One region of the Stieleria sp. genome, then DNA from elsewhere that is predicted to be linked to it. Evidence: riboswitches for the same ligand, from Rfam matches in the RefSeq annotation. Region 1 holds a riboswitch; each other region holds the start of a gene.
The links. A riboswitch is a leader RNA that binds a small molecule or an ion and turns the genes downstream of it on or off. The one in region 1 is predicted to bind cyclic di-GMP.

Region 1 (7,949 bases):
CGTTGGTTTGTTCGATCGGAGAGGCGGGCAAGGCTGACACTAGGGCGGAAAGGGGTGAGCAGTAATTATCCCCACACTGTACAGCTTAAAAAAGCCCCTCGTTTTCGTCCACGTCGCTGACGGGCCCGCGCGTCTTTCTGGCCGGCTTTCGGCCCGATGCGGAGCGGCCGCCGCTAGCGGGGGTTTGGCTGCCCTCTCCGGTGTCCACCGGTTCGACCGACGCCGTCCCGTCTTCATCGACACTGGTCAGCACCGCGATACGTTTTTCCGCTTGCTGGAGAACTTGGTGGCAAAGCTTGATTTTTTCGATGCCGCGTTCGTACTGGACAAGTGATTCGGACAGTCCGAGCTCCCCGCCTTCGAGCATTTCGACGACGGTTTCGACTTCCGCGAGCGCCGATTCGAAGTCGACTTGGGGTCCCGGTTCGCCCTTGGAGGATGCCGATTCACTTGATTTCTTCTTCGCCATGATTCCGCCGATCGCCGTGCTGATGTCGTTGAAGGGGGCGATGCAGTGCCGCCTGATTCGCCAATTCTCGCGATGTGGCGGCGTTTGTCGAGTTGTCTATGCGTCGCGTTGGGGCGTCACTCGATCCAGCCGCCTCCGAGGACTTGGGTGCCGTGGTAGACGACGGCGGCTTGGCCGGGCGCGACGGCGTCGACGGGGGCGTCGAAGTGAACGGTGAATCGATCCGGCGATCCCGGGTCGACTTCGACCGAGGCCGGTTGGGGGGATCCGTTGTAGCGGATTTGGACCGACAGCCCGCCGGTTCCGGCGTCGGACGAGGCCAGGCGGCTGAGCGATTCCGGCGAGACTAACCAGTTTGCATCCCCGGCCGTCAGTTGCCCGCACGCCAGCGATTCCTTCTCCCCGAGCACCACTTGATTGGTTTCGGGGTCGATCCGGATCACGAAGTGGGGCGTGCCCAGGGCGATCCCGAGGCCCTTTCGTTGGCCGACGGTGAACGCTTCGTAGCCATCGTGTGAGCCGACGACCCGGCCGTCGGTGGTGACGAAGTCGCCGGCCGTGGTGCCGACCAGTTCGGGGCGGCGAGCTTTGACGAAATCGCTGTGGTGGCCTTGGGTGACAAAACAGATTTCCTGGCTATCGCGTTTCCCGGCGACGCCCAGCTGGAGGCTTTCGGCGATCTTGCGGATTTCGGTTTTTTCGTAATCGCCGACCGGCAACAACATTCGTGGCAAACGGCTCTTGCCAATTCCGAACAGCGCGTAAGACTGATCTTTGTGGCCGTCCAATCCGCGGTGCAACTGGCCGTCGATCATCCTGGCGTAGTGCCCGGTGGCGAGAAAGTCAGCTTCGACACCGGCGGCGTAGTCGAACAGGCGGCCGAACTTGATCCAATGATTGCATTTCACGCAAGGATTCGGTGTGCGTCCATTCAAGTAGTCATCGACAAAGTAATCGACGATGCGTCGGAAATCGGCTTGCAGATCCAGTGCGTAGAAGGGGATGCCGAATTTAGCGGCGACGCGTTTGGCGTCGGCGGCATCGCTGGCGGTGCAGCAGCCCTGTTTGTGGTCGGCACGCCCGCTCGCCAGGCCCCCCAGGACGGGCAGCGACGGGGCTGAAGCCTGACCCGCCGGGGCGGATGGGTCCGCACCGCGATCCACCTTGCAGACTTCGCTGGACTCCTCGCCGTGGCGCATGAACACGCCGATCACCTCGTGTCCGGCCTCGAGCAACAGATGTGCCGCCACACTCGAATCGACTCCCCCACTCATCGCCAGGACCACGCGTGCCATGTATAGTTTTCAACCTCTCTGGAAAGTCTTCTCAATGTCAAGTATTCGTCGTGATCGGCGAAAAGGATGTGATCACTGATGGACGCGGAACTGGTTCAGCGCAGTGAAAAAATCGAAAAACGCCTGAAACTGCTCGCCGAGTCCTTGGACCATCGCGGCAAGGCAGGGCAGATCAAAAAAATCGAAGCCAAGATGGGCCAGCCGGACTTTTGGGACGACAACGAGTCGGCTCAAAAAACGGTCGGCGAGCTCAAGGCTCTCAAAGCCATTGTCGGCCCGATGAACGAATTGTCCAGCAGCGTCGAGGACTTAAGTGTCTTGATGGAGATGGCGGATGAGGACGAATCGGTTGCCGCCGAGGTCAGCCAGGAGCTTTCACGCTTGGAAAACATTCTGGATGATTTGGAGCTGAAAGCCCTGCTCGATGGTCCCAACGACAGCGCCGGAGCGATTCTGACGATCAACGCCCGGGATGGCGGGACCGATGCCAACGACTGGGCCGACATCATGTTGCGGATGTACTCCGCTTGGGCGGTCAACCAAGATTACAAGATCCAATTGCTTGACCGGCATGAAAACGAAGAAGCGGGCATCAACAGTGCCTCGATCGCCATCCGCGGGCCGATGGCCTATGGCTATCTGAAAGGCGAGGAGGGCATGCACCGCTTGGTTCGCATCAGCCCGTTCAACAGTGAAGGCAAGCGGCAGACCAGTTTTGCTGCGGTCAGCGTCGCGCCTGAAATCGATGATTCCATTGAGGTCGAAATCGAAGAGAAGGACGTTCGGACCGACACCTTTCGCGCCAGTGGTGCCGGTGGCCAGCACGTCAACAAAACCGACAGCGCCATTCGTCTCACTCACATCCCCACCAATACGGTGGTGCAGTGCCAAAGCGAACGCAGCCAGCACCAGAACAAGGCCAACGCGTGGAAGATGCTTCGCGCCAAAATGGCCCGATTGGAAGAGGAGCGACGCGAAGCGGAAACGGCGGCGAAGTATGGCACCCAGGCCAGGACCGGTTTCGGCAGCCAGATTCGCAACTACTTCTTGCACCCCGACCAGCGCGTCAAAGATGCCAGGACCGGACACTACGTCGGCAATTTCAACAGTGTCATCGACGGCAGCGAACTGCAAGGTTTTCTGGACGCCTTTTTGCGTTGGCGGGCGGGTGGAAAGACCGCGGTCACCGCCGATGAAGATTGAGTGATCGCCCGCGCGCCGTCAGCTTCATTACATGACCCCACCATGGTGGTGTGGTGCTGTTCATCAGATTGATGGCGTATCGGATAATGGCTGTGAATTGATTGATGTTCCCCGCTGAATTTCCTCGACAGCCTGTGCTGGCTGGCTATAACGGAGGTGCAGACATCGTCGGCAGGGAGAACAGATCGAATCAATGAGCGGATGATCCCTCTCACTCTTTTGTGCATCATGAAGCAGCTCGCGACCGAAGGTTGCCATGGCAAGGAGCTTGATGATGAGAGGATCCACCGCCCAGTCTTACAAGTACCAACTGGAGCTTGGCTATCATGGGCATGATTAGTCAAACCGAACGGGCGAGTGGCCTCGACAGGTCCCGCGGCGTTGAAGCCGGCCCCCAAGTGATCAGTGGACAGGCATCGACAGAGGTCCACGGTAAACCGCTGGTGGTGTCCGAATCACGCGCGGTGTCGGCTGCAGTCGCGGCATTCGAAGCATCGCATCAGTTGCGGCTTGTCATCCGCGGGACGATGGCCGTCTTGTGTGTCGCGGCGGTGTTCTTGTTTCTCTATTTCCCGGATCACTCGGGTGTTGCCACCTTTCCGCTTCCGATGTTGGTGATCGCGTTTGCCTTGCTGCGCTTTGTTGCAAAGGTGCTTCATCTATTCATCGACACGGCCAGCCGATTGGCGCAGACAGCGTCATCGCAGACCAAAGCGTCTCGTGCAACAACATCGCACTGGACGGTTGCGCTGGCGGCGTCGGCATCGGACTATTTGTTCAAAGCTCTGCTTGCGTTCGTGTTGTCGATCACGGTGGTTGTCGGGGCAACCTATGAAATCCCGTTGCTTGGGATCGTGGCTGCACTGACGTTGCTGGTGGCGACCCTGGTGAACCGTCCGTGCCGCGGTTTGTTTCCCGACGCGTCGCAGGAAGAACGGCGGGATCGTGTGAGGCGTCAGACGCGCGAGTCCTTGGCCTGCGCGGCGCTGGAGTCGCAATACGTCCCGATGGCTTCCTCTCAACGACGCGAAGTGCGGCGCGTCGACAGGCCGGCGCCCGCGCCGCAAAAGGCTCCGATTCAAGAGGCGGCGGAGGAAGAGGTCTACATTGAGGTCGATGAGATCGACGACGACGAGGATGCGTTTGAAGGAAGTTATCCAGACGCTTCTCTCACCGACGCTGCGGCACAATTGCGCGTGATCGCCGAACGCGTCGGCTGACCAGTAGTTCCGCTAACACCTTCCATCGGGCGTGACTCCGGCGGTCCATCGAACGCATGGCTGAGGGTGCGGTCACGCCGCCACGGCACCTTCGTGCAGCATCCGTTGCAAGCGGTCCAGCGCCGCAAACATCTCATTCCATTGGCGGACGACATCCATCGTGGAGAGCACCGGCGCGTCCTCGCGGTCGAAACCGAGTTCACTGACGCGGACGATCTCATCCATCACGCGAATCCCGCCGGTCGCCGCCGACTCCATTTTCGATTGAGCCGTTTTGCCATCGGTGTCGTCGACCGGTAAGACTTGCTGCATGGCTTGATGGACCGCCCACAGCGCCGCCTTGCGAGACGATTCGGCTTGGACGGTGGTGCGAAGCGTTCCTGATTGGACAAAATACTTGGTCATGGCGGTGTCTCCCGTTCGGCGGTGGTGGAAATCGACCGAGGAATCGAACTCCCCCGGCTAAACATCTCATCGCCGGCCGGGTGACACCTCCGGTCCGTCCGGCGACATCGCGTTTCCGGACCAGCAGAGGTTCTGGCTTCTCGGCCGTCTGACTGCTCCGGCGCGAGGGAGATCCCTAAAGTCAGCCACTTTGCGTCCCAGAGGCAATTCAGAATTTGCGTCTGTCCGGCAATGACATAGGGTTCGAGCAGTTTACTAGTCCAATTCGCCACAATTCCAGTCGCAGATAAAGGCAAACCGGTCGTGAGGCCGGGACGCAAAGCTATGGATCTCTGAAACGAAGAGACCGCCAAGCTACCCGTGATGCTGGGGCGTCAAGTGTGCTCCGAGTGTCAAATAATGAAGTCCAATCAAATCGGGCGTCGGCGTGGTGCCGTCGCCGTGCTTGTCGCGGTGTTGCTCGTCGTCGTACTGGGGATGGTTGCGTGCGCCGTTGACCTAGGCGTACTGATGGTGGCGCAATCGGATCTGCAGCGGTCGGCCGACGCGGCCGCGCACGCAGCCGTCTTAGAATTTCGCAATGACGGCAATGCGTATCGAATCATCACCGACACGCGACGCACTGCCAAGCAGTACGTCGAAGACAATCCGGTGCTGGATCGACAGGTGACCGTCCACAGGAATACCTTCAACGCCGATTCGGACGGTGACATCGTCGTGGGCAGGATCGATTTCAGTAATCCACGTGGGTCGATGACGTTTGATGAGCCTGAACAATACAATGCGGTGCGTGTCAAAGTGAGCCAAACGGCGGATCGGAACGGGGAAGTCGGTCTATTCTTTGCAAATATCTTCGGCTATTCGAGCATGATGCTGCGTGCCGAGGCCACCGCAGCGATCATCAAGAACGTTGGCGGATTCAAGGTCCCTGGGGCCGGTGCCAATGTCCCGTTTCTGCCAATCACGGTTGACGAAGACTATTGGGAGCAACAAGTAAGTCGGGGTGCCGACGATTGGGGATACGACGCGATTAGCCAGTCGGTCGACGCCACTCCCGACGGTATTCCTGAAGTCGTGTTGTTCCCGACGAGGACTTCAAGCTCGGGAAACTTTGGAACGGTCAATATCGGCCAGTCCTCCAATTCCACCAAGCATCTGGCCGGGCAAATTCGTGACGGACTTTCACAGTCCGACCTCGATTATCACGGCGGTTCACTGGCGCTGGATGATTCCGGAGAATTGATCCTCGGCGGTGATCCCGGCTTGAGTGCCAGCGTGAAGGATGATCTCGAATCCATTGCCGGAAAACCGGTCATCATTCCCATCTATCGTGACGTCTCGGGCAACGGCAACAATGCGAAGTTCGTGATCGTGAAGTTTGTCGGTGTCCGGATCGTTGCCGTCAATCTGACCGGCGGAAACAAATATGTCAGCGTCCAGCCAGCCAACGTCACATTCAAAGGCGTTGTTCAAGCGGCCCCTGGCGTCAGTGGGACCAGCCAGAACATTTACTCTCCGCCCGTGATCGTGCAATAAGGTTTGATTGAATGAACGCAATTCGACGTAGACGAAAGGGGGCCGCCGCGGTGGAGTTCGCGTTGGTAGCGCCATTCTTGATCCTCTTGGTGTTAGGGATCATCGAGTTCGGTCGAGGGATGATGGTCCAACAATTACTGACCAATGCATCGCGAGAGGGCGCTCGCGAGGCCGCCCTGCCGGATGCGACCGCCGATTCGGTCAAGCAGAAGGTCGTCGAATTTTTGTCCGATGCATCCGTCAGCGTCTCGCCGTCGGATGTGACGGTGGATCCAGACCCCAGTGCCGCGTTTGACAATGAACAGATCACGGTGAAAGTGGAGGTCGGCTACAACGAGATCGGCTGGATCAACGGCTCGTTTTTGAACGGAGTGACACTCAGCGCCACGACCAAGATGCGGTCCGAGCGGTTGGATTGAGCAACCCGAATTGTTGCCAGTCGGATTGGTCCCGCATGGCTTCGTTCGTGCAGTCAGCCCGACAGGTGTGTGCGATATGGCGCACGCTGTCTTGAATTGCGCTTCTGTGGGGCACATTCTCTGCAGCGGGTGACAATGGGGCGACTGGCCGGATCTGTCGGCATTCTTCACATCGGTCGCGTCCCTTTTACTGCCAGCGTGACCGTTTCGGGAAACGAACGTCAGCAGCAGGCATGGTATTTGCGGCAGCTGAGCGGCAGGCAGGCACGAGTCGTGCTTGCACGAAAGGCCGCCCGTTCATCGGATCAGGTGTTTCCAACTCACGTGCCGGCGGCCGATCCGCCCAGCGTACAGGGTCGCACTCCACACCACGCCCGCCATGTTTCCCATCAAAGAATCACGCTTTCTCTCTGGCGATGTCAAGTTGTTCCGTGTCGAAGCGCCTCGGATTGCCCGCAAGCGGCAGGCGGGGCAGTTTGTGATCGTCCGCATCCACGAGCACGGCGAGCGAATCCCGTTGACGATTGCCGACTCGGACGTCGAAGAGGGGACGATCACGATCATCGTTCAGGGTGTCGGCAAGACGACGCGACTGCTCAATCAACTCGAAGCCGGCGATTCGATCTTGGACGTGGTCGGCCCCTTGGGCGAGCCGTCGGAGATCAAGAAGTTCGGCACGGTCGTCGTCATCGGGGGCGGCGTGGGAACGGCCATCGCCTACCCAACCGCGGTCGCGATGAAACAAGCCGGCAACCACGTGATCACGATCGTCGGTGCCCGCAATCAGTCGTTGCTGATTTTGGAAGACGAGGTTCGCGCGACCAGCGACGAACTGTATTTGATGACCGACGACGGCAGCTGCGGCGAACACGGCTTCGTCACACAGAAGTTGCAAGCGTTGATCGATCAGGGGCGAACGATCGATCACGTGTTGGCGATCGGTCCGATCCCGATGATGCGGGCGGTCGCCGAGGTCACGCGCCCGCATCAGATCCCGACCATCGTCAGTTTGAATCCGATCATGGTCGATGGCACCGGCATGTGCGGCGGCTGTCGAGTGTACGTCGGCAAGGAATGCAAATTCGCCTGTGTCGATGGACCGGAGTTTGACGCGCATCAAGTCGATTTCACCAATCTGATCCAGCGCAACAAGATGTACCGTGATCGCGAACAGGAATCGTTGGAAGCATTCGAGGTCGATCCGACTGACGACCTGGAGGAAGCTCACCATTGCCACATGGAGCAGAAGTTTCCGGAAGTCGGTCCACGGACGGTTTGAAAGTCAAGGGTCACACGTCAGACACCATCTACGCACCATTCAGATTCTGATCAATGGTTGATAAACTTCCTCCTAAAGAGCGCACCAAAATTCCCCGCCAGGTCATGCCCGAACAGGAGGCAT
Region 2 (7,949 bases), on a different contig from region 1:
ACTCAATATTTTCAGGATGCAGCGAATGGACCTGTTATTTTCGGCAATTCAGTTCGGCCGACCGATGTCATGGATGGATTGTCGAATACAGCCGTTGTTTCCGAGCGGCTCTGTGGAATCGGCTATCGGACAAAGTTGCGGTCGATCCTGGTCGGACCCTCTTTTCGAGCCTTCGGGACTCATCACCGTACTGATCACGCCATCGAATCCGAATGGATGCGGCTAAACTGGGACTCCGTCGTGGTATCGACCTTCGATACGGCCGGTACCAACCCTTCGGAATACGGTTATCACCGGGCGGTCTACAACCATACTCTGACGCCGAATGATCCACAGAGTTGCACGTTCTCGGGGGGCTTTAGTTCCGAAGCTCAGGTCGGATTTGTCGGTGCTTCGAGTACGCACCGTGGCTTAGTGGTCGTCGGCATGTTGGACGGATCAACCCATACGAAAACCGATTCAGTGGACTTGTCCGTTTGGGCGGCGCTGGGCGACATCGACGATCGGTCTGTGGGACCAGATTGGTCCCGTTGACCTCGTGCGGACGCTCGTTCGTTCGATCGGTGGCGATAGAGTTTTTGAGAGCCGCCGTCTGCGACACGGTCGCCCTGGCATTGATGAGACCTCAAGATCAGGCGGATGACGTCATGACTTGGCGCCGGGCCAGAACATTTTCCACTTGCTCTCGCTCGACTTGCCGCTTTCGCCGGTCTCGGCCGAGGTTTCTTTGCCTTGGAGTTTGGCGGCCAAATCGCGGAGCGCTTGGGTGATCGGCGCTTTGGGCGCCTGGTTGATCAGTGGCACCCCGTTGTTACGGACTTCCACCATCGTGCGATAATCGTTGGGCAACAGCGCATAGATATCGCGACCGAGCGTTTCCTTGGCCTTTTTCAAGCTGATCTGACCCGATTCCAACCCCGCGCGATTGACCACGATTTCGATCTTGCTTTGCAGCCCCTCGATCTCCTCAAAGCTCATCATCAAACGCACGACATTGCGCAGACAGGGAAGATCCAATTGGGTGATCAGCAACACCTTGGAAGCCGCTTCGATGGCCGCCATGTCGACCGCGCTGTAGGTCTTGGAGAGATCGATCACCAGGTGGGTAAACGAAGCTTTCAACAGCCCGATGACTTTTCGGAGACTCTCGTCGGTGATCCCCAGGGTGTCGTGCAGTTCGACTGGGCGGGGCAACAGGTACAGCCCGCTGCTGTGCTTGGTCAACGATTGCTTGAGCAATTGGATGTCCAACCGCGAGACGTTTTGAACGACGTCGGCGAGCGTGTAGTCGGGGATCGCGTCGAGAAAGACATCGGCGTCGCCGAGTGCCAGGTCAAGGTCCAACAGGGCGACACTGTTCCGGTTGTCGGCGGCAAAGATACAGCCCAAGTTGACCGCGGCGCTGGTCGTCCCGACGCCGCCGGTTGCTCCGGCGATGGCAACGACTTCACATCCCCGGGCGCCGCCCTCGCTGGTACCGAATTTGTGTTGACTGACCCGCGTCAGCGCAGCGGCAAGGTCCTCGTGGGACATCGGCAGGGTCAGAAATTCCCGCGCCCCGGCGCGAATCGTTTGCAGAATCAGATGGCCGTCGGTGCTTTCGCTGGCCGCCAGAATCACCGTGTCGGGCGCGTCGCTGGCGAGTCGTTCGACCAGCCGAATTGATTTCTCCGTGTCGTTGTCCAGCGAGATGACGCCCACGTCGGGAGCGGTTTGCTCGATCACATCGGGAAAGAATTCGTACCGCGAGCAATCGGCTTCCAGCCACACGGTGTCCATGCCCAAGAGCATCGACTTGAGTGAATCACGCGTGTCATCATTGGGGTCGACCAATGCGATTCGTAGCACGTTTGTCATTGCAGATGTATCCGATCGCTCATTTCAATTCCGTTCTTGCCACCCTTCGACGGCCACGTTGCCGTCGATCGCAGGCATTGTCGGTGGGGTGGCCGACAACCATATGCCCCTGGCCAGCATCCCAGACCTCAATACTCGTCAGGCGTGCTGATGATGACACCCTCACCGACGACGGTCGGTTCGGTACCCGGAAGGATCGCTCCCGGCGGCAGTGCCGAACCACGGTCCAGCGTCGCACCGGGTGGCAATCCCACGCCCGGTGAAAGCAGACTTCCGTGGGCCATCATGGCACCGTTTTGCATCACGTTGCTGTGGATCATCGAGGCGTTGCCCGATACACCCGGTCCGCTGTTCATCGAACAACCGTCGCCGCCCAACAGGTTGGGAACTTCGATGTGGCCGTTCATGTACAAATCGTGGTCCTTGGGCGACATGCTGTTGAGTCCCGGCCCGCCTCGCGGCACTTGGTAGGGATCCATCGCGTCGACCAGTTCGGGAGTCACCGTGATCAACAGTTCGATGTCATTGCGTTGTTCGCGGACGCTACGGAAGAACGTGCCGATGACCGGCAGTTCTCCGAGCAAGGGCGTGGCCCGCGTGGTCGCTTCGGTGCGGCTCTGCAGCAATCCGGCGATCGCAAACGTCTGGCCGGCTTGCAGTTCCACGGCGGTTTCGACGTATCGCTGACTGAACGCGATCACGTTTGCACCGGCGATGACGAGCGAACGCGATTCGTCCGGTTCTTTGACTTCCGGACGGACTTCCAATCGAATCCGACCGGGTCCGACGACGAACGGCAAGAAGTCAACCGACGTTCCGTACTCCTCGTAGCTGACCGTGACTTGGCCTTGTCCAGACGGCACGATAAACGGGATTCGACCGCCGACGGTGAAGCGTGCCGGACGACCGTGCGTTGCGATCACCGTGGGCTCGGCCAGGTACTTGACCAAATCCTGCTGACGGAGAGCGGAGATGAAGGCATTGAATTCTTCACCTTGGAAAATGTTCGTCGCGTCGGACGCGCTGATCGCGGCCGGATAACTTGTGAAGGAACGCGTATCCCCCGCCCAGTCCCAGTCGACGCCGAGCTCGCGAAGCTTGGTCCGAGAGACCTCCATGATCCGTGTGTGCAACAACACCTGCTGGACGCCCACCACGCGAATGTTGTTGACGACGGTCGGATAGTATTGTTCCACGATCGCAATCGCCCGATCGACATCGTCTACGCTGGTGACATAACCGGAGACGATCGCCGAGGCATTGACCGGCATCACCTTCAGCGTCGCCAGCGGCAACTGGGACGACAAGATGCCTTCGATCTCGCGGGCGTCGGCGATCACCGTGATGTCCACGGTGTATTGCTTGTCTTCGGTGTCCCACAAGTTGATTTGCGTGGTCCCGGGGGTCTTGGCGAACACCTGCAACTGATTCTGCGAAATCGGTGTGGCCCCGAGCACTTCTTCATTGTGCACTTGGAACCGCGGAATCTTCGCCTCCAAGGTCAGAATGCTGCTCGACTTGACCAGCATTTGCATCCGTTCAACCGCACGTGTGATCGTGTGGTTGGCGGCGCCGGCTGTCGCAGCGGCAGAAGTCAGTTGAGTGTCGTCGACGTCTTGCGCGCCGGCATGAGTCGCGAGACACGCCACCGAGAAAAGGGCGATCAACTTTAGCGCGGCTGGGCGGACCGCATTTCGGAACATTTGCATCGCAGGTGCATCCTTGCAGAACCTTCGTCTCGGATCCTTCCGAAACATGATGCCGATGACTTTCACCATCGACATACATCAGTTCGTTGCGAGTAACGTCGGGATAAAAAAGGGGACGGGTCACGCTCGCCGTTTCGGTCCGTCTGGTTTCAGAGTCTGAAGCCAGATCTTTCCTACAACGGCGAGTCTTGATTTACTTTGTTCATCTATCGAGGGTTCACTCGTCAGACTCTTCTCCGCCCTCGGGCTGAAAGAAGGGGCTGTCGGCGCCTCGTAGATAATCGTCGGAAGTCGGTTTGTTTTGGTCGGCGGATTGCTCGGCCGATTCATCCGTGGTGGCCAGGTCAAGCGCTCCAGTGTCTCCGACGACACGCGGCAACGGCTCCCCTTCCACCCATTCGTAAACAATCATTCTTCCGTTGATGATTTTTGTAGTGCGGAAGGTGGCTTTCTTGGGCTCGGCTTCCGCCTGTTCTACTTCTACGGGTTTTTCTTCCGCGGCAAGCTTTCGCAGCCGCTCTTGTTCGTCACGACGGTCCTGTAGATCTCGCAAGAACTTGCGGGCCGCTTCGCTCGGTTCCCCTTCGGGAATGCTTTCGTCATCGGCCGTCGGGCTGCCCAGCGACAATGAGATCTCGCCGAGTTTCTTGGCAAAGTCAAAGGCTTCGACGTCGGCCTTGCGAATCAGCAGTTGGATGTCGCGAGCGGATCGTGTGCGTGGTTGGTCCGGATCAAACTTGGTGATCCCATCGATTCCATAAACCTTGATGCCCGTCAACACATCCAAGGCCATGTCACGAGCAAACATCTCGCCCTTGGTGAAGAAGCCGCGGATATCGACGCGGTCGCCCGGACTGACCAGGTTGACCGTTCCGTCGCGACCGGCCGGCAACGAGACCACGGCGTAGCCTTTCGGCACCACCTTGTCTTCGACTTCGTTCATTAATTTCAGGTCCAACATCGGCTCGCCGGCGAACAGCGGGACCTTGGCGAATCGTCCCTCAAACTGACTCAGCTCCGCCGAGGCACCTTTGGGGATCCGATCGGCCGGCCACTGTTCAAGCCGTAGCTTCTCGGCCGTGATTTGTTCTTCGGGATTGATGGAAACCGTGGTGACCAAGATCTCCGCCATCTCGGTGGGGGTGCCGTTTTGTGCCTGCATCCACTGTCCGACTCCGACGGCCGCAACGGTGCCGCAGATGCCGGCAAGTAGCAAGAAAAGTGATTTGTTTCGCATGGCGTGTGCTGGTACCAGACCAGATGATTACGTTTCGGGTGTGGAGGACTGAGCTGGGAGGAGGCTGTCGACCCACTCACTTCACTCGGTTACAACCAGCCCCTGCCTGCAACCGCGCAAGCCGCAGGCGTAGGGCTGGTGTAATAGGGTTGCTTTCTCTAGTCGCCAAGAATGAGCTAACTAGGATAAATTCCCAAAAACAGTAGGTCTTGTGGAGGGAACCCACCCTCATTCAGGTGGATTTCCTGGTGTCCAAAAACAGACGTCTGACCTTCCGTTCAGATAAGCATTCCGGCGTAGGCAAAATAGAGAATCGATCCGATTGCCATCGGTATTCCGTATGGCAGCAAATACATGGTCGGTTTTCGCTCGCGGGCGATCTTGGAAAGCTCCGAAGGCTTCTTCACCGTCTTCCATTCTTCCAAAATTTGCAGCGCCATCGCGTAGTGTTTGGTCCAGTTCCCGCTCTTCCAGATCATGAACACGGCCATGATGCCGCCCACGATTGCGGTCGCGGCAAACGCGTAGAGCGTCACCACGGTTCCGAGCCAGGCACCGACGCCGGCGAGCAGTTTCACATCGCCGCCGCCCATTCCGCCGACATTTCGCAGAACGAGCAACAACATCATTCCGACAAATGTGCCCAACAGGCTCCATCCCAGTCCGGCCATGCCGCCCTGGATGGTGCAGTGAACCCAACCGCAGATGATAAATGGAAAGGTCAGCCAGTTGGGAACCTTCAAAATGGCTCCATCGATGACCGCGGCAACGATCAAGACGACCGTAACAAACCAGACGGCCCAATTCTCTGTCAGACCCTGGAGGATGGTTTCCATGGCTTAGTTCCCCGTGACGATTCTCTAGAAAGGTGTGTTGGTGGTCGAGTCAAGGCGCGGCGGAATCGGATGAGACGCCGGCCGCAGCGTAGTAGGCAGGAGTGGGAGCATGCCGACCTGCGGCATGCGGCGAGTGGATCACGCGAGGATTCAGCGTGGTCCCAACATCCAACTGAACATCGCAAAGAGCAACGTGATAAAGCAGCACGAAAGCTGCCAAACGTGCTCTGCCGCATCAGTGGGAAGGAGTGGATAGTTCATGGTGGATTCCGTGGTCGCCCGAGACGGATGGGCGCAAAAAAAGAGACTCGACGTGACCGATGTGAATGCGACTAAGCCAAACACCGGCCAATCGTCGAGAATCTCTCGGGGTGGTTGTCGGCGAAACTTCTGAGCGAGAACTTCGCCAACACCGACTCAGTTGGCAGCGATTGCCGTACCGACTTCTTGGAACTTCTTGTTCGACTCGGTACCGATCGTGCCGACTGCAGCCAAGCAAACGACGACGATCAGGGCCAACATCACAGCGTATTCCACTGCGGTCGGGCCATCTTCTTCCTTCAAGAACTCAACGATGCTATTAGCGAACTTTTTCATTATTCAAACTCCTCGGTGGGATGTCATTTGCGATGACTCCCGACGATGACTTACTGGTCCGATTCAACGTGAATAGGATCCCGGAAAAGAAGCAGCCACGTCTCCAAAAGACTTGCCTAGGCAATCGGGATCGCATCTGAAACACGATCTCGACTGTTCCCTTGGCAGCTCGGCTATCCTTCGAGCAAAGCGAGTTGCTTTGCCCACGGACCCGTAGCTTTGCGCCCCGCCCTTTCGATGCGGTTTGCCTTTCTCTGGGGAGCCAGGCCGTCCGAGCGTTCTGGTGACCGTCGATTGGTCGAACCCTCGGCAGCAGATCATCGTGACCCGCTCTCAACAGAAACCTATGTCAGGAAACTGACGAGTCAAAAAACTGCAGTTAGACAAGGCATTCTGCATCGGCAAAGGGTGACGTTGGTCTGGATGTAACAGATAAACCAAGCTTTGCCCCCTGCAGCGGGATCGCCTCTGGCTCAGCACCCTCGGACGATGAAGACGCCGTTTGCGCCGGCATGAACTTGCTGACATCAAATGATGATCGACCGCACCTTGTCGATTAAGCCCTATTGGGCTCGCGGCCTGTTGCTTGAGTGAGCCGCGACGCGTGAGCGGCCGGGCCCAGCGCAACGCCCGAGGCCTCACGGCCAGCGGCTCACGATTCGTTTCGCATTCTCAATTAACTCGACAGGCCGCTGTCGCCGTTCCGCGAACTCCTACCGTTGCGAAACCGGTAGCAAGAAACCATCGGACAATCAGTGGTCGGCCCGTTTTGTCATGCGGCGCAACAAAAAACGCCCCGGCGCCGCTGATAGGTGACGCCGGGACGTGTTTGGGCTGTGCCGCTGAAGCGATCTCGCTTCGGGCAACGATCGTCCGCTTAGTTAGCGGCGATTGCAGATCCAACTTCTTGGAACTTCTTGTTCGACTCGGTGCCGATCGTGCCGACAGCGGCCAAGCAAACGACGACGATCAAGGCCAACATCACAGCGTACTCCACTGCGGTGGGGCCATCTTCTTCCTTCAAGAACTCAACGATGCTATTAGCGAACTTTTTCATTTTTCAATCTCATATGTGGGGAGCCTTCGAAGATCGAAGACATCCATTGATGACTTAATGGGCCGTTTCAACGTGAAAAGGAACCCGGAAGAGAAGCAGCACCGACACCAAAAAAAGTGGAGCCAGCCACCGTCCGAAACCGTGTCCGATCGACTCTGCTCTCGCAGCGATGATCGGGGTTTCAGAAACGCGTCGTCACGGACACGTTCTCTACCTGGACCGTATGTCAGAAAGCTGGTGAAGCAAAATTGTGCGGCAACGAAATCTCATCGTCGGCCGATCCGGGTGTGCCTGTCACGGTCGTAACGGTCAGCATGAGCCAAACCCTGCCGGCACACCCTGTTTCAGTGTCCGAGCACGACTCGATGGGTTCTGCAATCCAACTGCGCCGTAGTCTCAGACGATGGAATCGAACTCAAATTGTCAGTGGATGAACTCACTTGGAAGGTTTAACGATGCAATTCAATTCTCGACTCACCACCGCCGTCCTGTCCCTCGTCCTTGTCGCTTCGTCAGGGTGCAGCTACGTCGAATCCTTGTTCAACAAGAAGTCCGGCGACAACAAACTGAGCAAAGCGGAGATCAAACGAATGATCAAGGAGAGTGAGAAAGACCTTCCTCACCGCTTGGACGAGAATTTCACGTTGACCAAAATC
Region 3 (7,949 bases), on a different contig from region 1:
CTTCGATCGACGCGGTGGGTCGGACCCCGACGCGCGCCCCTTCGCGTGATGCTTGGACGACTACTTCTTTGATCATGCTGATTCGTCCCATCTCGATCAGCCCGAACGTGAAGGTCAGCATGACGGGGACGATCAGGGCAAACTCGACGGTCGCGGCACCGCGACGAGTTTGCTTTCTGCGGAATCGACTTTTCACTTGATTCACTTGTTGGTTTGATGTGTGCTTTGAAGGAGTACGTCAGGCGGTAACCCGCCCGACGTGGACGCTGGCAATCGTTGGGGCTGCTGGTTCAATCAACCAGCATCACGGGTGTGAACAAAAACTCGCTTTCGTTGACCGTTTGGTCACTGAAGATTGAGTATTTCGCGATCATTGGGCAGGGCTGAATCGTCAAGTGCTTTTTGTTCATCGGCCCTGTCAATTTGACGCTCAATACGCGGATGCCCTCCCAGGCAACAATCGTGTACATGGCGTTGTTGCCGTTCCCCTGCACCTTACGGAAAATCGGAATGATCCTTGGCTGTCCGACGATTTGCTGCAACTCGGCTTTGATTCCCGCACTGATGCCGGTATCGCCATTGAGTTCGATTTGATGATTCCCATCAAAGTTCAATGCCTGTCCAAGTTCGTCCATGTCCTGAGCTGAGATGCCGGTCAAGATTTGACGCCGGATATCGGTCGTACTGTTGTTCGCACCACCGATATCAACCGTGCCACGGTTTCCAGGCGACCCCGTTCCGGTCGGGTAGAGCGAACACTCGTAATACCCATCGCTGCCGGATTGGATTTGGCCGTTTGAGTAGCAATACTCGTCTCGTGTCTGTTTTGTTTTGACCAACTCCCACGTTTCTTCGTCCAGTGTGATTGGCAAGATGTCGAGTGTTTCACCTGCTTTGTTCGGCTTGTGGAAACCCGAAATCGTCTTAAACAGCGCCGCCGTCGAAGCTCCCTGCAGGGATTGGGTTGCTCGTCCGGTCACTGATCCGAAGAACAGCGGAATGGCTTGCTGATTGGCGTCCGTCTGTCTGACGTTGACGCGCACCGCGTTGAACTTAGACGGATCAGAGTTGTCGAGTGCACCTGGGTTGTTCCTGTCGTAGAATCCGATTTCGATATCGGTTGACGTGTTGAGCGTCGGTGCTCGGGAACTGACGATATTTTTTGCCGCGATAGACGAAGCCGAATCTGCGATGTCGCATTGGACAGTCGATGCACTTTTTCCTTCGACGACTCCGTCAAACAGTTCCCAACAGGCTGAGAGTGCGGCGGCATCCGCGGTCCGTTTGACCTCCGTGCGGGAAACATTGATGTGTCCAAAGTCGATCGCGATCGCCGAAACCACCAACAGTCCGGCCACCAAGAACACGCTGAAGACGAGGGCTGATCCCTTTCGACGTTTCGCCGAGCGTCGTTGAGATGGCGGGAAGTTTGGGCGAGCAACGGGTTTGCAAGCGCGGTCGCGCTGGAGTGAAATTTGAAACATGAGATGACCCTGAGAAGATGATGAGATCGACAATTCACGACGTTTCGTGCGCATCGTGGTGCTGCTACTGAACGAATTGATTGACGTGGATCGTCTGGGTGTGACCGTTGGTGTAGGTCAGACGGACCGTCTTGAGTCGAATCGAGGCGACCCGATTTTTCCCGAATCCGATGTCGACGGACTCGAGGCTCTTTTCAGGCGTGTAGTGGTCCAGGGCGTGAAGTTCCTGATCATCCATCTGCACCAGGTATTCCGGGCCGCCAAAATTGCCCCACTGCATGCTGTGTCCATCTTTGACCGCGAACATCAGTTGCCCGTTGAAGACGGCCATGGCACTGGTCCATACGATCTGGTCGTTGTCGCAGTAGAGTGCCTCTTGGATTTGACTTCGCTCTTCGTCGATGAGCGTTTCGGCACAGAAGGCCCCGACATGGAAACCGCCGCTGGAGTAGCCGTCATCGGCGGCGTAGTTCATCTGCAGTTGGAAATAGCAATCGGCGTGATCCGCGTCGGGATAGAGAAAGAACGCGACCTGGGGAGAGTTGATGTTGACTTCGGGTTCGTTGATCGTCAGTTCCCAATCCTCCTCGACCAAGAACAGGACGGGGTCGACCGCTGCGGCGACGCCGGGGAGAGAGGCAAATAAGCAGAAGCCCCCCGCGATCAAAGTGGCGCGAACGGCGCCGAATCGGTTCAATGCGTGTGACATTTTGGTTCCCTAAATTGACGAGGCAGAAAAGATGCCGCAGCCGAGCTTGGCAATCCCCTTCGGTGGTCTGGCGATCCGAACGCTTCGAGTGAAGCAGGCCGGACCCATGACTTTGCGTCCCACGCTTACACGTGGTTTGCCGTTTCGAGGGCTTTGAAAGGGGGAACCGTTCGAGCTGATTTGGCATTGAAACGCTATGTCGATTCGCGCCCGAAAACTTGAGTTTCCCCATATGTATGGGCCGTGATGAGGCATTCCCCCCTGCACGTCATGAGGGTCGTGGCGATTGTCGGGCCACGCTGAGGGAATGCCCTCAATTTTGTGGATGGCCAACCCGGTTCTCGGGTGGTAGTGACCCAGGGTTGTGGTGCTCTGCATTCTTGGTACCTGACCCGAATGGCACGAACTCAAGGAACAACGGATTGGGTAACCGTTGGTGTTTAGCCTTTGGGCGATTTCCGGTCGCTGCGACGCAGCGACAGTGGGCGGCTAAAGCCTGCACACCAACACGTATGCCCGTGCCATTCGTACCGGACCCCTTTTCCGCGGCACCCCCCAAATCTAAGAGTTGACGGAGCACTACTGAATCAATCGCGTTCCGGGGCCACTGGCCGTGGCGGTTGCTCGAGTGGCGGGCGGCTGTTCGTAGAGATTGAACTCGGCCCACAATGGAATGTGATCGCTGATCGCATTGGCCTGTTTTTCGGTCAGGCCCAGGTCGGCCTTCAAATCGATCACGCCGAGTCGCCCCGAGTATTCGGCGGTCACGCTGCTGTCGATCAGGATGTGATCGTTGGTTTTGGTGCGATTGATGTTGGTTTGAATGTCGGCCGCCAGGGAGAGCACGCCGGGGATCAATTTCAGCTGTCCGAGGTTCTTTTCACTGACGTTGAGATCGCCCAGCAAGATGAAGTCGTCTTCGGAGAACTGTTGAAACTCATATTCGCGGACGCGTTGAAAGACGTCGGCCAGCACGTTGATTTCGCTCTCCTGATCGGCCGGATCGACGCGGTCGGGTTTGGTGTGGACGTTGATCATCGTGAATCGAAACGGCCGCTGGGTGCTTTCTTTGGGGACCACGGTTTCGAACGTCGCCACCATCGGTTCGCGATACATGCGTTTGCCGGGATCCTGCACCACATAGGCGGAGCCGGGCACCAGGTTGATCCGTGACCGATCCCAAACGAAGGCGTACGATTCCAGGTAGGCTTCGCCGATCGGGTCGCTCATCGTCGCGGCGAAGTTGCCTCCCGATTCGTTCAACAGTCCGACCAGTCGTTGCAGGGCGATGCCGTCGGCTCCCTGTAGTTCTTGGATCGCCACGACATCGAACGTGCTGACGATCTTGGCGATCGTTCCCAACACATCGACGCCGTCTTCGTTTGTTCGGATGCTGGATTTTTTGTCCGCGAAGTGTTCAATATTGAAGGTCGCGATGCGAATGCGATCGGGCGGACGTTCGGTTCGGTCGCCGAGCGAAATGGTTTCGCCGCGAAAGGCCGTCTCCGGATCCGGTCCGAGCAATCCGTCAAGTGATGAAAAACTCAGCCCGCCGGTCAGCATCATGTAGAGCGCGTAAAGCAATCCGAGCGTGGTGGCGCCTGGACCGAACCAGCGCAGCAGCGAACTTGTGCTACTGAAGGAGCTTTTTCTTCGACGTTTGGAAAAGATCCCCACCTCGGCCTCCTTGCCGAACGTTGCTGGGCCCAACCGTGATGGCCGGGGCTGACGTTGATCACCCTCTCGATTGTTTTAGGTGGCTATAGGTAAACTTGGGTGTCTTGGGCAATGGCAATACGACAATCGGGAGTGCGTGAGATGTCGCAATGGAAAGACGTGGAGCGGCGTCTGGCGCGGGTCCGCAAGTTCGCCGGATTGATGGATGACAAATTTGCATTGCCCGGAACCCGCATCCGATTTGGGTTGGACACGTTGGTGGGACTTCTGCCGGGGGTGGGCGATGCGGCCACCGCGGTGGTCGGGCTCTGGTTGATCGGCGAAGCGTTTCGCATGAAGGCGTCGACGGGCGTGTTGATCCGCATGTGCGGCAACGTCTTGATCGACGCGACACTTGGGGCCGTGCCGATCGCCGGTGACCTGTTTGATTGGTATTGGAAATCCAATCGGCGCAATGCCGTTCTATTGGAAAAACATCTCAAGAAGCGAGTGGCCGATCCCTGATGCAATCGATCGACACCTTGCCGCGGTTCACGATTCTGATTCACGCGGTCGGCCACGGTTTCGCCAGGCAGCAACCCTCCGATGGAAGCCGCGTCGCGGCGGGACCGGTGCATTGGGATTGGTTGTTCCAGCCGCCGGGTGATCGATCGAGCGGGCGGGCGGGTGATGCATGCGCGGACCATCTCGAACACCCATCGAAGTCGGCTGCAACGTTATGGACGTGGGCGACCGACCCCTTGCCCGAGTTGGACAAGCCGCCAGCGAGTTGGATGGATCGCATCATCACGCCGGCGCTGCGGTTGGCCGATCATCGCGAGCGCTATTTGGATTTCGAAGGTGACATCGGGGCCGGCCGCGGATCGGTCCGGCAACTTGCCAGGGGACGATACGAACTGATTCGCCACACGGCCTCCTGCTTCGAAGCTCGGCTGCAATGGACGAGTCCGCCGGCTGGAGGTTCTCCGGTTGAGTGGCGCCACGGCCCAGACACCGACGCTCGGGTCGTGGTTCGATTCTCGCGGGCGGATGGAGAGGCGTCAGAGTCGTGTCACGCGTGGACAGCGACCCTGTTCTGCGAGCGGGACACTTAGCGAAGAGAGAGCGATCACAGGGAGGGGCTGAGGGGGCTCGTCGATGCCGGACCGAACCCCGTCACCATCGTCGATGCCGGCTTACAAGCCGCGGGATGAACTGGTGTCAGAGAGAGTCTCGGATTCCGGTTCGTCGTCCAGCTGAGCGAGCTTGTAGATCTCCCCTTGGGGCGTGAACGTTGACGATTGCAGGTCACCGGTTTGTCCGGTGACGGTGAGGTATTGGTCGGCGAGTTCGATCGATTCGATGATCACCGATCCGTCCATGTGCCCCGGATACTGGTCGGGGACGTCGATCAGTGCGATCGATTCACCGTCCTGAGTGTCCCATTGCAGGTTCAGGTTTGTCTTCGATGCGATCAACTTGATGCGATCTTTGAATTGAGACAGTGGCAGCGGCAACGCCCCGGCGCGGATTTGCTTGATCGAGACGGCCAGACGGTTGGGTTGGTCGGTCAATTGGACACTTAGCTCGCATGACAGAACGGCGTCGAGACGCTGGTCCTTGAATCGAGCGGCGGCCATCAACAGTCCGTCTTGAATCATCACACGAGGCTCTTGCAGCCCCTTGGCTTCCAGTGTGGGGAATCGCTTGGGAAGTTGATCGATCAGCCAGGCGTTGATTTGTTCGGCGGCAAACTGGGCTTGCCACAGGCCGGGTTGGGCAACATCGTCTTGCAGTTTCTGAACGTCGGATTCGATTTGCTCGACCGACTCGGCGACGTCTTGCGGTGGCGGGGCGGCGATGGCACGCTCGTAAAATTCGGGCACCTTTTTGGTTTCGCGGTGAGCCCAAAACGCAGTGGCACCGAGTGAGGCGACGAGTAATGCGCCGACCAACAGCAATCGTTTGATCAGTCGCATCCACATAAACAGTCTTCCTCTTTAGAATCGAATCGGCTTCGGTAACCAGTCACGCAGTCGATCGGCGACGCTTTCGCGTTTCGGGTGGGGTTCCGCCATGGTATCGGCGTGACCCGCGGTGGGGGTCGGAACCGTTCCGGAATGATGGACGACGCCGGCCGCCGGCGAAGAGTTCCCCGTCGCAGAGTCCGATGGAGGGGTGCCCCGCTGATGGGATCGAGCCATCAGGTATCGCGACCACCCATTATTTAGCAGTCCGGCAGCTGGTTTCAAGTTTCCGCGTTGCAGACCCTGGATGGCCAGGAAGGCTTTGTCCTGTAGCGCCGTTCGCTCGGCTCCGGTCGGAAACCGGTCGTGCAGATGGACATCATCGATCCAAATTTTTCCCGGCGAGAGGCTGTCGATCGTCAATCGAACGGATTCCATTTCTTCGCGGTGGATTTGTTCGGCTTCCAAGACGACATGCCGCGGTTGCCAGTGTCCATCACAGGGAACCTGGAATTCGGTTGAGATGCGAACGGGTTTCCCCAATCGATTCCCCTCCAGTGAAACGCGAACGCGGTGTCGAGGTATTTCTTTGTGCGGAGCCGTCGTTGCACTGGTTTTCAAAATCGGCGATGCGTTGGGATCCGCTTCGGCAGTCTTTTTATTTGCACGGATGGCAAACGAGACGGCCAGCCGGCCCGAGCGCGGCACCGGAATGGGTTCGCTGACCAACCAGATGCGGCCAGCCGACGCGGTGTCGGCTGTCATGCGGATCGAATGGGATCCCTCGATGGATTCGCTGGAATCGAGCGTGACGGCGTCGGCGGGGAACTGCGTGTGCATCCAGCCGACGATGCCGACTTGGCCTTCGATCTCGAATCCGCCGTTGGTCAATTCGATGTAATCGTCGGGCAACGCGAGGGTGCCGATTTTGCCGACGACTTCACCGACGTGCGCTTTGAGCCGCTTCAGCGTTTCCGCTCCGCCGACCATGTTGCCCTGCCAAGCGACCAATCGAATCGGATCGGTTTCGCCGCGGACTTGTAGCCGGACGATGGATGTCGGAGCGACGGTCAGCAAACGTGTGTTGGCGACGCCGGTCGCCTGGACAATCGCGTTGGTGTCGTCGGCGCGGAGCAGGCTGCAATCGGCGATCTGCTGAGTGGAGAACTGCAGTTTGACCTGACTGGTCCACGGGGCCGTGTTGATCACGGTGAGCCGGATCGGCGATGGTTGATCGGCAGAAGGCGCTTGATCAGACGATGGGGCTTGGTCGGGCGTTGGAGCAGGGGAGGTTTGGGTCACCAACACATGCACGTAGTCCGAATCGACATCAGCTGATGAAGACACCGGTGTGGCATCGATCGGCGTTTGCCGGTAGTGATGAATCGTTTCGCGAAACGACCGCTCCAGTGCGAGCGGCAATTCCCTGGCCGGAATCGAAACGCCTTGAGCGGGACTCTGGACACACGAATCCAGGAATCGCAACGATGTCTTCATCGAGGCTTGGCCGTCGATCGCTCCGGTTTCCAGATGCAACAGCCGCCCCGGGTGTGCCGCTTCGTCCAAGTTTGGCCGGCCTGGCCGACGTGGGGTCACCCGTACCGAACCGGACGCGGACCAAGCCGTGATCGCCGCTTCAATGTAGTCGCCGAGCCACAGCGGACCTGGAGCCGCGTTGGCCTGTGCTGATGTTGGGGTTGCAATCCATGCTCGTGGATCGATCGCAACGGAGACTTCATCGTAGCCACACCAAGCGGCGTGGGTGCTCAGCCGCGAGGTGGCTTTCCACAAGTAGAACATCAGTGCGGTGGATTCGGCGTAATCACCTTGCGCGACTTGGGCCATGTAATCCGTGTTCAGGTCGGTCATCCAATCGGGCGAATCAACCCGCAGGGTGACGTGGCGTGACGTCGTGTGTTCGTCCAAGTCGGATTCGTCTGAAACGGGTTCGTCCAGAACCAGCGATTCGATGGAAATCGGTTGGTCGCCGGATGGGTTGGTGATCCGGACGAACTCATGGCCGTCGTGCGCGAAGTGCAAGAGTTGATGGGTGACGACGGCGGGAAGTCCGTCCGAGGACACATCCATGGGACGACCGAAGGGCAGCGTCAAGGTGCGCGTGACGGAATGGAA

Region 2: another riboswitch for cyclic di-GMP. It lies ahead of ABX749_RS00970 (Flp family type IVb pilin); the one in region 1 lies ahead of ABX749_RS05850 (TadG family pilus assembly protein).
Region 3: another riboswitch for cyclic di-GMP. It lies ahead of ABX749_RS00735 (hypothetical protein); the one in region 1 lies ahead of ABX749_RS05850 (TadG family pilus assembly protein).

The regions. Positions count from the first base shown of each region.
Region 1 covers NZ_JBFHKV010000092.1:1,177-9,125, reverse strand. Annotated here, with positions in the region: gene ABX749_RS05880 (polyprenyl synthetase family protein) at 1-40, opposite strand, end outside; gene xseB (exodeoxyribonuclease VII small subunit) at 86-469, opposite strand; gene mnmA (tRNA 2-thiouridine(34) synthase MnmA) at 586-1,764, opposite strand; gene prfB (peptide chain release factor 2) at 1,843-2,967, shown strand; gene ABX749_RS05860 (hypothetical protein) at 3,294-4,187, shown strand; gene ABX749_RS05855 (hypothetical protein) at 4,260-4,592, opposite strand; cyclic di-GMP riboswitch class I at 4,874-4,954, shown strand; gene ABX749_RS05850 (TadG family pilus assembly protein) at 4,992-6,128, shown strand; gene ABX749_RS05845 (TadE/TadG family type IV pilus assembly protein) at 6,140-6,547, shown strand; gene ABX749_RS05840 (sulfide/dihydroorotate dehydrogenase-like FAD/NAD-binding protein) at 6,927-7,826, shown strand; partial or broken gene gltA (NADPH-dependent glutamate synthase) at 7,931-7,949, shown strand, end outside.
Region 2 covers NZ_JBFHKV010000011.1:4,961-12,909, reverse strand. Annotated here, with positions in the region: gene ABX749_RS00995 (DUF1559 domain-containing protein) at 1-534, shown strand, start outside; gene ABX749_RS00990 (pilus assembly protein CpaE) at 646-1,857, opposite strand; gene ABX749_RS00985 (type II and III secretion system protein family protein) at 1,986-3,566, opposite strand; gene cpaB (Flp pilus assembly protein CpaB) at 3,784-4,803, opposite strand; gene ABX749_RS00975 (prepilin peptidase) at 5,082-5,639, opposite strand; gene ABX749_RS00970 (Flp family type IVb pilin) at 6,057-6,236, opposite strand; cyclic di-GMP riboswitch class I at 6,397-6,495, opposite strand; gene ABX749_RS00965 (Flp family type IVb pilin) at 7,114-7,293, opposite strand; gene ABX749_RS00960 (hypothetical protein) at 7,749-7,949, shown strand, end outside.
Region 3 covers NZ_JBFHKV010000008.1:12,982-20,930, reverse strand. Annotated here, with positions in the region: gene ABX749_RS00745 (TadE/TadG family type IV pilus assembly protein) at 1-205, opposite strand, end outside; gene ABX749_RS00740 (pilus assembly protein TadG-related protein) at 291-1,484, opposite strand; gene ABX749_RS00735 (hypothetical protein) at 1,549-2,193, opposite strand; cyclic di-GMP riboswitch class I at 2,252-2,344, opposite strand; gene ABX749_RS00730 (deoxyribonuclease) at 2,773-3,870, opposite strand; gene ABX749_RS00725 (DUF4112 domain-containing protein) at 3,982-4,374, shown strand; gene ABX749_RS00720 (hypothetical protein) at 4,374-4,964, shown strand; gene ABX749_RS00715 (hypothetical protein) at 5,046-5,828, opposite strand; gene ABX749_RS00710 (hypothetical protein) at 5,850-7,949, opposite strand, start outside.